2 regions of the Bradyrhizobium sp. HKCCYLRH1030 genome follow, and region 1 is predicted to be linked to the other one. Evidence: riboswitches for the same ligand, from Rfam matches in the RefSeq annotation. Region 1 holds a riboswitch; the other holds the start of a gene.
What was found. A riboswitch is a leader RNA that binds a small molecule or an ion and turns the genes downstream of it on or off. The one in region 1 is predicted to bind cobalamin.
Positions count from the first base shown of each region.

Region 2: linked by a shared signal. The riboswitch ahead of ACQR1E_RS09490 (TonB-dependent receptor plug domain-containing protein) and the one ahead of ACQR1E_RS17830 (TonB-dependent receptor plug domain-containing protein) in region 1 are both predicted to bind cobalamin.

Region 1 is NZ_JBNPUY010000005.1:445,775-450,363, reverse strand. Features, by position in the region: gene ACQR1E_RS17835 (DUF2336 domain-containing protein) at 1-906, shown strand, start outside; cobalamin riboswitch at 1,178-1,395, shown strand; gene ACQR1E_RS17830 (TonB-dependent receptor plug domain-containing protein) at 1,507-3,567, shown strand; gene ACQR1E_RS17825 (hypothetical protein) at 3,643-4,221, shown strand; gene ilvC (ketol-acid reductoisomerase) at 4,307-4,589, opposite strand, start outside.
Region 2 is NZ_JBNPUY010000002.1:890,663-895,251, reverse strand. Features, by position in the region: gene ACQR1E_RS09490 (TonB-dependent receptor plug domain-containing protein) at 1-1,749, opposite strand, end outside; cobalamin riboswitch at 1,938-2,153, opposite strand; gene ACQR1E_RS09485 (CbtB domain-containing protein) at 2,362-2,571, shown strand; gene ACQR1E_RS09480 (CbtA family protein) at 2,660-3,430, shown strand; gene ACQR1E_RS09475 (histidine phosphatase family protein) at 3,446-4,018, shown strand; gene ACQR1E_RS09470 (hypothetical protein) at 4,018-4,589, shown strand, end outside.

The DNA of each region.
Region 1 (4,589 bases):
CGCGCGCGAGCCGAGCTCAGCAAGCATCTCGCGCCGGTCGACTACGCGCCCGTCGAATTGATCCAGCAGCTCGCCCGCGACGACGAGATCTCGGTGGCCGAGAACGTGCTGATGCACTCGAGCCGGCTCACCGAGCATACGCTGGTGGAGGTCGCGGCGACCAAGGGCCAGGATCACCTGATGGCGATCTCCAGCCGTCCGCATCTGACCGAGGCGGTGACCGACATCATCGTCGACCGCGGCGAGCGCCGGGTGATCCGCAAGCTCGCCAACAACCAGACCGCGCGCTTCTCCGAGTCCGGCTATTCCGGGATGATGGCGCATGCCGAGGACGACGACGAATTGTCCGAGATCATCGGGCTGCGCGTCGACCTGCCCACCAAGCACCTGCGCGACCTCCTGCGCCGCGCGACCGAAGCCGTGCGCGCCAGGCTGATGGCCTCGGCGCCGCCGGCGTTGCAACAGGAGATCAAGAAGATCCTCAAGGCGATCGCCGACGTTGCGCGCAGCGACGGCGGCCTGGTCGGGCGCGACTTCACGCTGGCCGAAGAGGCCGTCAAGCGCATGAAGGGGCTGAACGAGCTCAACGATGCCGCCATCGCCTTCTTCGCCGAAACCCGCCGCTTCGGCGAGGTTTCCGCCGCACTCGGCCTGCTCAACAACGTCCCGACCGAGATGATGGCCAAGGTGCTCGAAGGCCCGCGCACCGATATCGTGCTGATCCCTTGCCGTGCCGCCGGGCTGGCCTGGTCGGTGGTGGCGAAAATCCTGACCCACCGGCCGATCAAGCACGCCATCGACAGCGACACGCTCAAGCTCGCGGAACGCGACTACGGCCGCCTGTCGCTCGACACCGCCCAGCGCACGCTGCGATTCTGGATGGTGCACAACAAGGTCGAGAAGTGAGCGGGTGCTCACAAGGCGCAATCCTCATCAGCAACGACTCGCACTCCGCTGTCGTCCCTGCGAACGCAGGGACCCATACCGCGTGATGTGAATTGGCGGAAAATGTCTTGATCGTCGTCCTTCGCCACACGACCGCCGGTGGCTATGGGTCACTGCGAACGCAGGGACGACGGCTATGGCTGTCGCAGGCGGCCGGGCATCACCAAGCCGACCGGCCAGCGTTATCGCCAGGAGATCGCCGGGCGCCGGATTGACTTTGGTGCGCCCGCACTCCTACGGTGATCGCGACGGTGCCCCTCGACCGGGGCTCAAAAGGGAATGCGGTGCCGGATGCGTCTCGCAAGGGACGTGACCGAAGGCCGCAGCTGCCCCCGCAACTGTAAGCGGCGAATCTCACGTCAAAGGCCACTGGGAAATCTCGGTCCCGGGAAGGCGACGTGGAGGTGACGACCCGCGAGCCAGGAGACCTGCCGTCAGCCGTGGTCACACGCGAGGATGCCGGTCGGGGCGTTATTGGCATCGTTTTCAGGCAGGCCTGCAAAGGGCTGCATGAGACCTCGTTCGCGGTGACGTGCCACTGACGTCATGCCGAGGTCCCTCGTGTCTCCCGTTCCCCATGCCAGGCGCAGTCGCGCCCTTCTGTCGTCGTTCTGCGTCCTCTCGTCATTCGCCCTGCTCGGCCCCTCGCCCACAGCAGCGCAGCAATCCGCCTCCCCCGACCTTCTGCCCCCGGTTGAGGTCGACCCGCCGCGCGAGCCGATCGCTCAGAAACCAGCCATCCCCCGCAGAACCGGCGACGCCGCGCATCAGCAGGTGCCGGCGGCAAAGCCGGCCGCGCCAGCCGGAACCCCTGTCGCCGTCAGCCCGACCGGCGTCGTCACGCCAGTGGCCCACGTCGCGAATGCGATCACCGTGATGACCGACAAGGACATCGCCGGGCAGCAGGCCCGCACGGTGCCGGACATCCTGAGCACGATCCCCGGATTGAACGTGGTGCAGGCCGGCGGCCCGGGCGGCCAGACCAACGTCTTCATGCGCGGCACCAACGCCAATCACACCAAGCTCTTCATCGACGGCATCGACGTCGGCGATGTCACCAACGGCAATGGCGCGTTCGATTTCGCGCATCTGCTCGCCGCCGACATCCAGCAGTTCGAGGTGCTGCGCGGGCCGCAGAGCGGGCTCTACGGCTCGGATGCGATCGGCGGGGTGATCTCGGTGATCACGCGCAAGGGCGAGGGCCCGGCGCGCGCGACCGCCTCGGTCGAGAGCGGCTCGTTCAAGACCTTCAACCAGTCAGCCGGCGTCAGCGGCTCACAAAACAATATCAACTACGCGATCAATGTCGCGCATCTGCACGCCGGCGACGTTCCGGTGACCCCGTGGCAGCTGCTGCCTGCGGGGCAGAAGGCCATCGGCAATGCCTACGACAACGTCACCGCCTCGGCCAAGCTGGGCGTCGACCTCAACGAGGCCTGGACGCTGAACTCGGTGATTCGATACACCGACGCGACGCTGCTGTTCACCGGCGACAGCGGCTTTCCGAGCTTTCCCGACGCGGCCCAGAGCAACCACACCGTCCACCAGCTTGCAACACGCCAGGAAGCCGTGTGGTCGCTGCTCGGCGGCCGCATCCGGAACTACTTCGGCGTCAACTATGTGAACGACCGGTCGTCCGACCTGACGGCTGGCAATCCGGTGGCGGCGGTCGCGACCGGCGAGCGCATCAAGTATGACTGGCACGCGGTGACCGAGCTGGCGCCGCATAACAATCTCGTCGTCGGCCTGGAGCAGCAGACCGAGCGGCTGAAGACCGCCGACCTCTCGGCCGAGAATGGCAACAAGGCCGGCTTCGTCGAGCTGCAGACCGAGTTCGTGAAGCGCTGGTTCGTGGTGGCGAGCCTGCGCAACGACGTCAACGACCAGTTCGGCGGCCATGGCACCTACCGGATCGCGCCGGCGGTGATCCTGCCGGTGACCGAGACCAAGCTGAAGGCGAGCTACGGCACCGGCTTCAAGGCACCGACCCTGAGCCAGTTGCACCAGGATTTTCCGGCGTTCAACTTCTTCGCCAATCCCAACCTCCGGCCGGAGCAGAGCACCGGCTACGACGCCGGCTTCGAGCAGCCGCTGTTCGACGATCGTCTCCGCTTCGGCGCGACCTACTTCCACAACAGCATCACCGACTTGATCAATTTCAACGCGACCTTCACCTCCTACGCCAATGTCGGCCTCGCGACCACCGAAGGCACCGAGAGCTTCGTGACCGCTGATCTCACCGACCGGATCTCGCTGCGTGCGGACTACACGTTCACCCGCGCGGTCGATGCGGCCACCGGCCTGCAGCTGTTGCGGCGGCCGAAGGAGAAATGGAGCGCAACCGCGACATGGGGGCCGATCGATGCGCTGACGCTGTCAGCGACGCTGCTGCACATCGGCGACTGGCTCGACGTCAGCCGCGACGGCATGACCACCGGCCTCGTCGCGCCCGGCTATACGGTCGTCAACCTGCGCAGCGACTACGCGCTGTCCGATCAGGTCAAGCTGTTCGGCCGGATCGACAACCTCTTCAACCATCACTACCAGAACCCGACCGGATTCCTCGCGCCGGGCTTCGGCGTGTTCGGCGGCATCCGGGTGGCGAGCTTCGGCGTGCAGTGACGCCGCCGACCAACCTCCCGGCGGCTGACAGAAGCTGCCGAAATGGACTACAATCGCAACAGAAGGAGATGTTCCATGACTCTCGACGTCCTCGCCCGGTCTGGTACCGAGGCTCGCCTCGCGCCCGTTCCGCAACGGCATGCCGCTGCGTTCTGCTTCGCGCTGCTGACAGGGGCCTGCGCGCTGGCGAGCTTCGTGTTCGCCTGCGCGACGCCGTTTGCGGCCTTCGCCGTGATCGCCGCCGCCATGCTGCCGCTGCGCGCGGCGCTGCCGGTGATGCTCGGCGCCTGGCTGGTCAACCAGGGCATCGGCTTCGGCGCCCTGCACTATCCGGTCGATGCCAACACCCTGGCCTGGGGCGCCATGATCGGCGTCGCGGCGCTCAGTGCCACCGTTGTGGCCCGCATGGCCCTGGCGACCTTGCGCACAGCACCAGCGACGGTTGCGCTTGCCGTCGCGCTCCTCAGTGCCTACGCCGCCTATGAGCTGGTGCTGCTGGCCGCCACGCCGGCACTCGGCGGCGCCGCGAGCTTCGCGCTCCCGATCGTCGCCCGCCTCGGCCTGACCAGCGCCGCCTGGCTCGTCGGCCTCGTCGCCGTCAGCGAGATCGTCCGCCTACTGACGCCGGTGGCGTCGCGCCGCGCGGCGTCCTGAACGCGCCGGCGGGCCTTCAACGACCCCAAACAGAAACGGCGGGCCTCTGCCCGCCGTTTTCATTTCTCGGTTTCGCCGCAAGACCTCAGTTCTTGCTCTTGTCGACCAGCGCGCCCTTCTTGATCCAGGGCATCATGTCGCGCAGGCGGGCGCCGACTTCCTCGATCGGGTGCTGGGCAAGCTTGGCGCGGGTCGCCTTGAACGAGGTCTGGTTGACCTTGTTCTCCAGCATCCAGTCGCGCGCGAAGCGGCCTGACTGGATGTCGTCGAGCACGCGCTTCATCTCGGCCTTGGTTTCCGGCGCGATGATGCGCGGGCCGGTGACGTACTCGCCGTATTCGGCGGTGTTGGAGATCGAGTAGTTCATG
Region 2 (4,589 bases), on a different contig from region 1:
CGGATCGATCGGTGTCCAGATCGCCGTCGCGCTCCATTTTTCCTTCGGTCGGCGTAGCAGCTGGATGCCCGTGGTCGCGTCGACGGCCCGGGTAAAGGTGTAGTCGGCACGGAGCGACAACCTATCCGTCAGTCTCGCCGAAACGAAGTTCTCGGTGCCCTCGGTCGTCGCGAGGCCCACATTGGCGTAGGACGTGAACGTCGCGTTGAAATTGATCAGATTGGTAATACTGTTGTGAAAATAGGTCGAGCCGAAGCGGATTCGATCTTCGAACAGCGGCTGCTCGAACCCCGCATCGTAGCCGGTGCTTTCCTCCGGTCTGAGGTTCGGATTGGCGAAGAAGTTGAACGCCGCCAAGTCCTGGTAGAGCTGGCTCAACGTCGGGGCCTTGAATCCGGTGCCATAGCTGGCTTTCAGCTTGGTCTCGGTGACCGGCAGGATCATGGCCGGCGCGATCCGATACGTCCCGTGCCCCCCGAACCGATCGTTGACGTCGTTGCGCAGGCTCGCGACCAGGAACAGGCGTTTTGCGAACTCCGTCTGCAGCTCGATGAATCCGGCCTTGTTGCCATTCTCGGCCGAGAGGTCAGTCGTCCTGAGTCGTTCGGTTTGCTGCTCGAGTCCCACGACGACATTGTTGTGGGGGGCGAGCTCAGTGACAGCATGCCAATCATACTTGACGCGCTCGCCGGTTGCGACCGCAGCGGTGGGATCGCCAGCCGTCAAGTCGGATGTCCAGTTGTTGACGTAGTTGATCCCGAAATAGTTCTTGATCCTGCCGTCCAGCAGCGACCAGACCGCTTCCTCGCGTGTTGCGAGCTGATGAACGGTGTGGGTGCTCTGGGCTGCATTCGGGACGCTGGGGAAGCCGCCGTCGCCGGTGAATAGAAGCGTTGCATCGGTGTAGCGAACGACCGAATTGAGCGTCCAGGCCTCATTGAGGTCAATTCCGAACTTGGTCGAGGCCGTGACGTTGTCGTAGGAATTGCCGATCGCTTTCTGCCCCGCCGGCAACAGCTGCCAGGGCGTGACCGGCAAGTCACCGGCGTGGAGGTGCGCGACGTTGACGGCATAGTTGACATTGTCCTGAGCGCCGCTGACGCCTGCCGATTGATTGAATGTCTTGAACGAGCCGGCCTCGACCGACGCCGTCGCCCGCGGCGGGCCCTCGCCCTTTCGCGTGATGACGGAGATGACGCCGCCAATCGCATCGGAGCCGTAGAGCCCGCTCTGCGGGCCTCTGAGCACCTCGAATTGCTGGATGTCGGAGGTCAGCAGGTGAGCGAAATCGAACGCGCCATTGGCATTTGTGACGTCACCGACATCGATGCCATCGATCAGGATTTTGGTGTGATTGGAATTGGTCCCGCGGATGAACACGGAGCTCTGTCCACCTGGTCCTCCGGTCTGCACGACATTCAATCCGGGAACGGAAGCGAGGACGTCGGGCACGCTGCGGGCCTGCTGCGTGGCGATGTCCTTCGCCGTCACGACCGTGAGCGCATTCGCCACATTGGCGGCAGGGGTCACGATTCCGGTTGGGCTGACGACGAGTTGTGCGTTGGCCTGCGCGCGAGCAACCGGGACCTGCGATGGGGCCGCAGCTGATGAGCGTGCGCGAGAGGTCTGGGACTGGCGCTGCATCGCGGGCTTCGGTACGGGCGGCTTGCGCGGCGGATCGACCTCGACGGGGGGCAGCAGGCTGGGAGAAGCGGATTGCTGGGCGCTGCCCGGATCCGCGTGGAGCATGGCGATGGACAACAGGAGCGTGGACGACAGCAAGCCGGCGCGATGGCGCCGGACGACAGACAGACTTGAGAACACGAGGGGACCTCGGCATGACGTCAGTGGCACGTCACCGCGAACGAGGTCTCACACCGGACAATGCTGTCCGGTGTAAAAACGATGCCAATGAACGCCCCGACCGGCATCTTCGCGTGTGACCACGGCTGACGGCAGGTCTCCTGGCTCGCGGGTCGTCACCTCAACGCCGCCTTCCCAGGACCGAGTGTTCCCAGTGGCATCTGACGTGAGATTCGCCGCATACAGTTGCGGGGGCAGCTGCGACCTTCGCACGACCCGGAAGGATCGTATCGGCACCGCATTCCCTTTTGAGCCCCGGTTAAGGGGGCACCGTCACATTCAGGTTACGGGCCGATGGTCGTCGATGTCAATCGATATGAACTGCGGCGGTCTCGCGGACCACGAGTGTAACCAATGCGGCGCGTCGGGCGACAGCGAAGCGGATCATTTTTCGACTATCCCCGCTCCAAGGGCCGCGTTTATATTCGCGCCACCGTTGCTTGGCGTGCCACCCGGTGCGTCCTCGGTAATTCCGACTCAGGATTAAGGAGCTCCTCCGTGGCAACAGCGGCGTCACTTTCGGGCACTCTGCCCTCAGCCATTCCCGTCCGCGAGATTCTGCCATGGGCGATCTTCGGCGGCCTGATGCTCGTTCTCGGCATCTATTTTGTCGGCGTCGAAGAAGGCGCAGCCGCTGTCTTCAACAGCATGTATGTCCATGAATTCGTCCATGACGGACGGCATCTCCTCGGATTTCCGTGCCACTGAACCGCGGGCTCGGCTGCGCCGGAGTTGCTCGATTGCGCGCCGGCCTTGAGGACAATTGTCGTGTTTCCTCTGCTCTGAGAGAAGATCGATGACGGGGCGGTTGCTCCTGCGCGGCATGCTGGCCGGCCTCGTGGCCGCCTTGCTTTCCTTCGGCTTTCTCAAGCTGGCTGGCGAATCATCGGTCGACCGCGCGATCGCTTTCGAGACCATGGTCGATGAGGCAAAAGCCAGATTGAGCGGCGGGGAGGCGGCAGCCAAGGGGCAGCCCGCGCCTGCCGTCCTGGCCGAGCCCGAACTGGTCAGCCGTACGGTACAGGCCGGCATCGGCCTCTTGACGGGCGTCATCGTCTACAGCACGGCGTTTGGTGGCCTGTTCGCGCTCGCCTTCGCGTTGGCCTTCCGGCGTATGGCCGATATCGGCCCGCGGGCGACCTCGGCCGTACTTGCGGCGCTTGGCTTCGTCGCCGTCTACGCTGCGCCCATGCTCAAATATCCGGCCAATCCGCCATCGGTCGGTCTCGCCGAGACCATCGGGATGCGCACAAGTCTGTACTTTGCTCTTATTTTGCTATCGCTTGCTGTGATGATCGCCGTCGGGATGCTGCGCATCCGCCTGCTGCCCCGGGTTGGCGAATGGAACGCGGCCTTGATCGCGGCCGGCGTCTATATCGCCATGATGACGGGCATCGGTCTCGCACTGCCTGATGTGAACGAGGTGCCGGAGGAGTTTCCGGCCACCGTGCTCTGGCAGTTCCGAATCGCCTCACTCGGCGGGCAGGTCATCATGTGGGCCACGCTCGGATTGCTGTTTGGCTTTCTTGCCGAACGACTCATTGCGCCGCAAAGCGCGCGTGCTTGAGCGGCCGCGGCAATTATGACGACGCGCCTGCATTTGATCTGCACGGCGGCTACCGAGGCAACGTCGGCAATTGCCTTTGCGGCTAACGAATCGATTGATGCGCGCGGCCGAGCCAGCATCGCCAGGCTAGGGGACTGGCTCCCGTCACATGACATCGCCTTGCGCAGCCCGGCCCGCTGCGCCGCAGAGACCGCCGAAGCCCTGACACTGCAAGCCAGATTGGAGCCCGCGCTGCGCGACTGCGACTTCGGCCACTGGACGGGACGATCGCTCGCCGAGGTTCAAGCTGAGACGCCGGAGGCGGTCAGGGAATGGTTGCAGGATGCTCATGCAGCTCCTCATGGCGGTGAGTCCTTCATGGACCTGATGACCCGCGTCGGCGGGTGGATGCAGAACATGCTCGCTTTCGAAGGCTCGGTCCTGGCGATCACACACGCGCTGATCATGCGCGCTGCAATCGCGCATGCCATCGGGGTGGGCCCGGAGCTTTTCCGGCACATCGACGTCGCACCGCTGACGCGCGTGAGGTTGTCGGGCATGGGCGGACGCTGGACGCTCGCTGCGCTCGTGCCGTTGAAGGACAGCTGATGGCGGCGTGTCGTACAAAGCAGGCGCTCACCGAAAAGCTCGTCGTCATGCTGATGGCGGCCTTGATCATCGCGGTCGCGCCAGCCCAAGCCCATCATATGCCAAAACCAGAAGGGACGCAGCTCGGCCATTCCGTTCCGGCCATCGGTCATGGCGAGATGCTGGTGGTCGCGCGCTACCGCTCCGCCATTCTCGACCTGGCGCAACATCAGATGCGGACAGATCCAACCATGCGACGGCTAATGGGCTACGTCAGCCTGCAGCATTTCGCCTGCTGGTGGGGCCTCGTTCCCGGCAGCTTGACCGACGAAGCGAGCCCATTCAACGAGTGCAGCCATGCCGACATGGCTGGCACTCGCGCACTGCTCACGCACCTTTCGACGATGCCAGGCGCACAGTCCCAGGCTCGGGCGCTGGAGGAGCGCATCGCGTCCGAGATCGCCGCCGATCCGGCCTTTGCCGCGTTATGCTCGAACAGCGACGAGACATTCGATAGCGGCGTCATCATCGGGCCGGAGTGGCGGATGGCTCCATCCCACATCCCCACGATTCTGACTGGACTGTCTCTGCT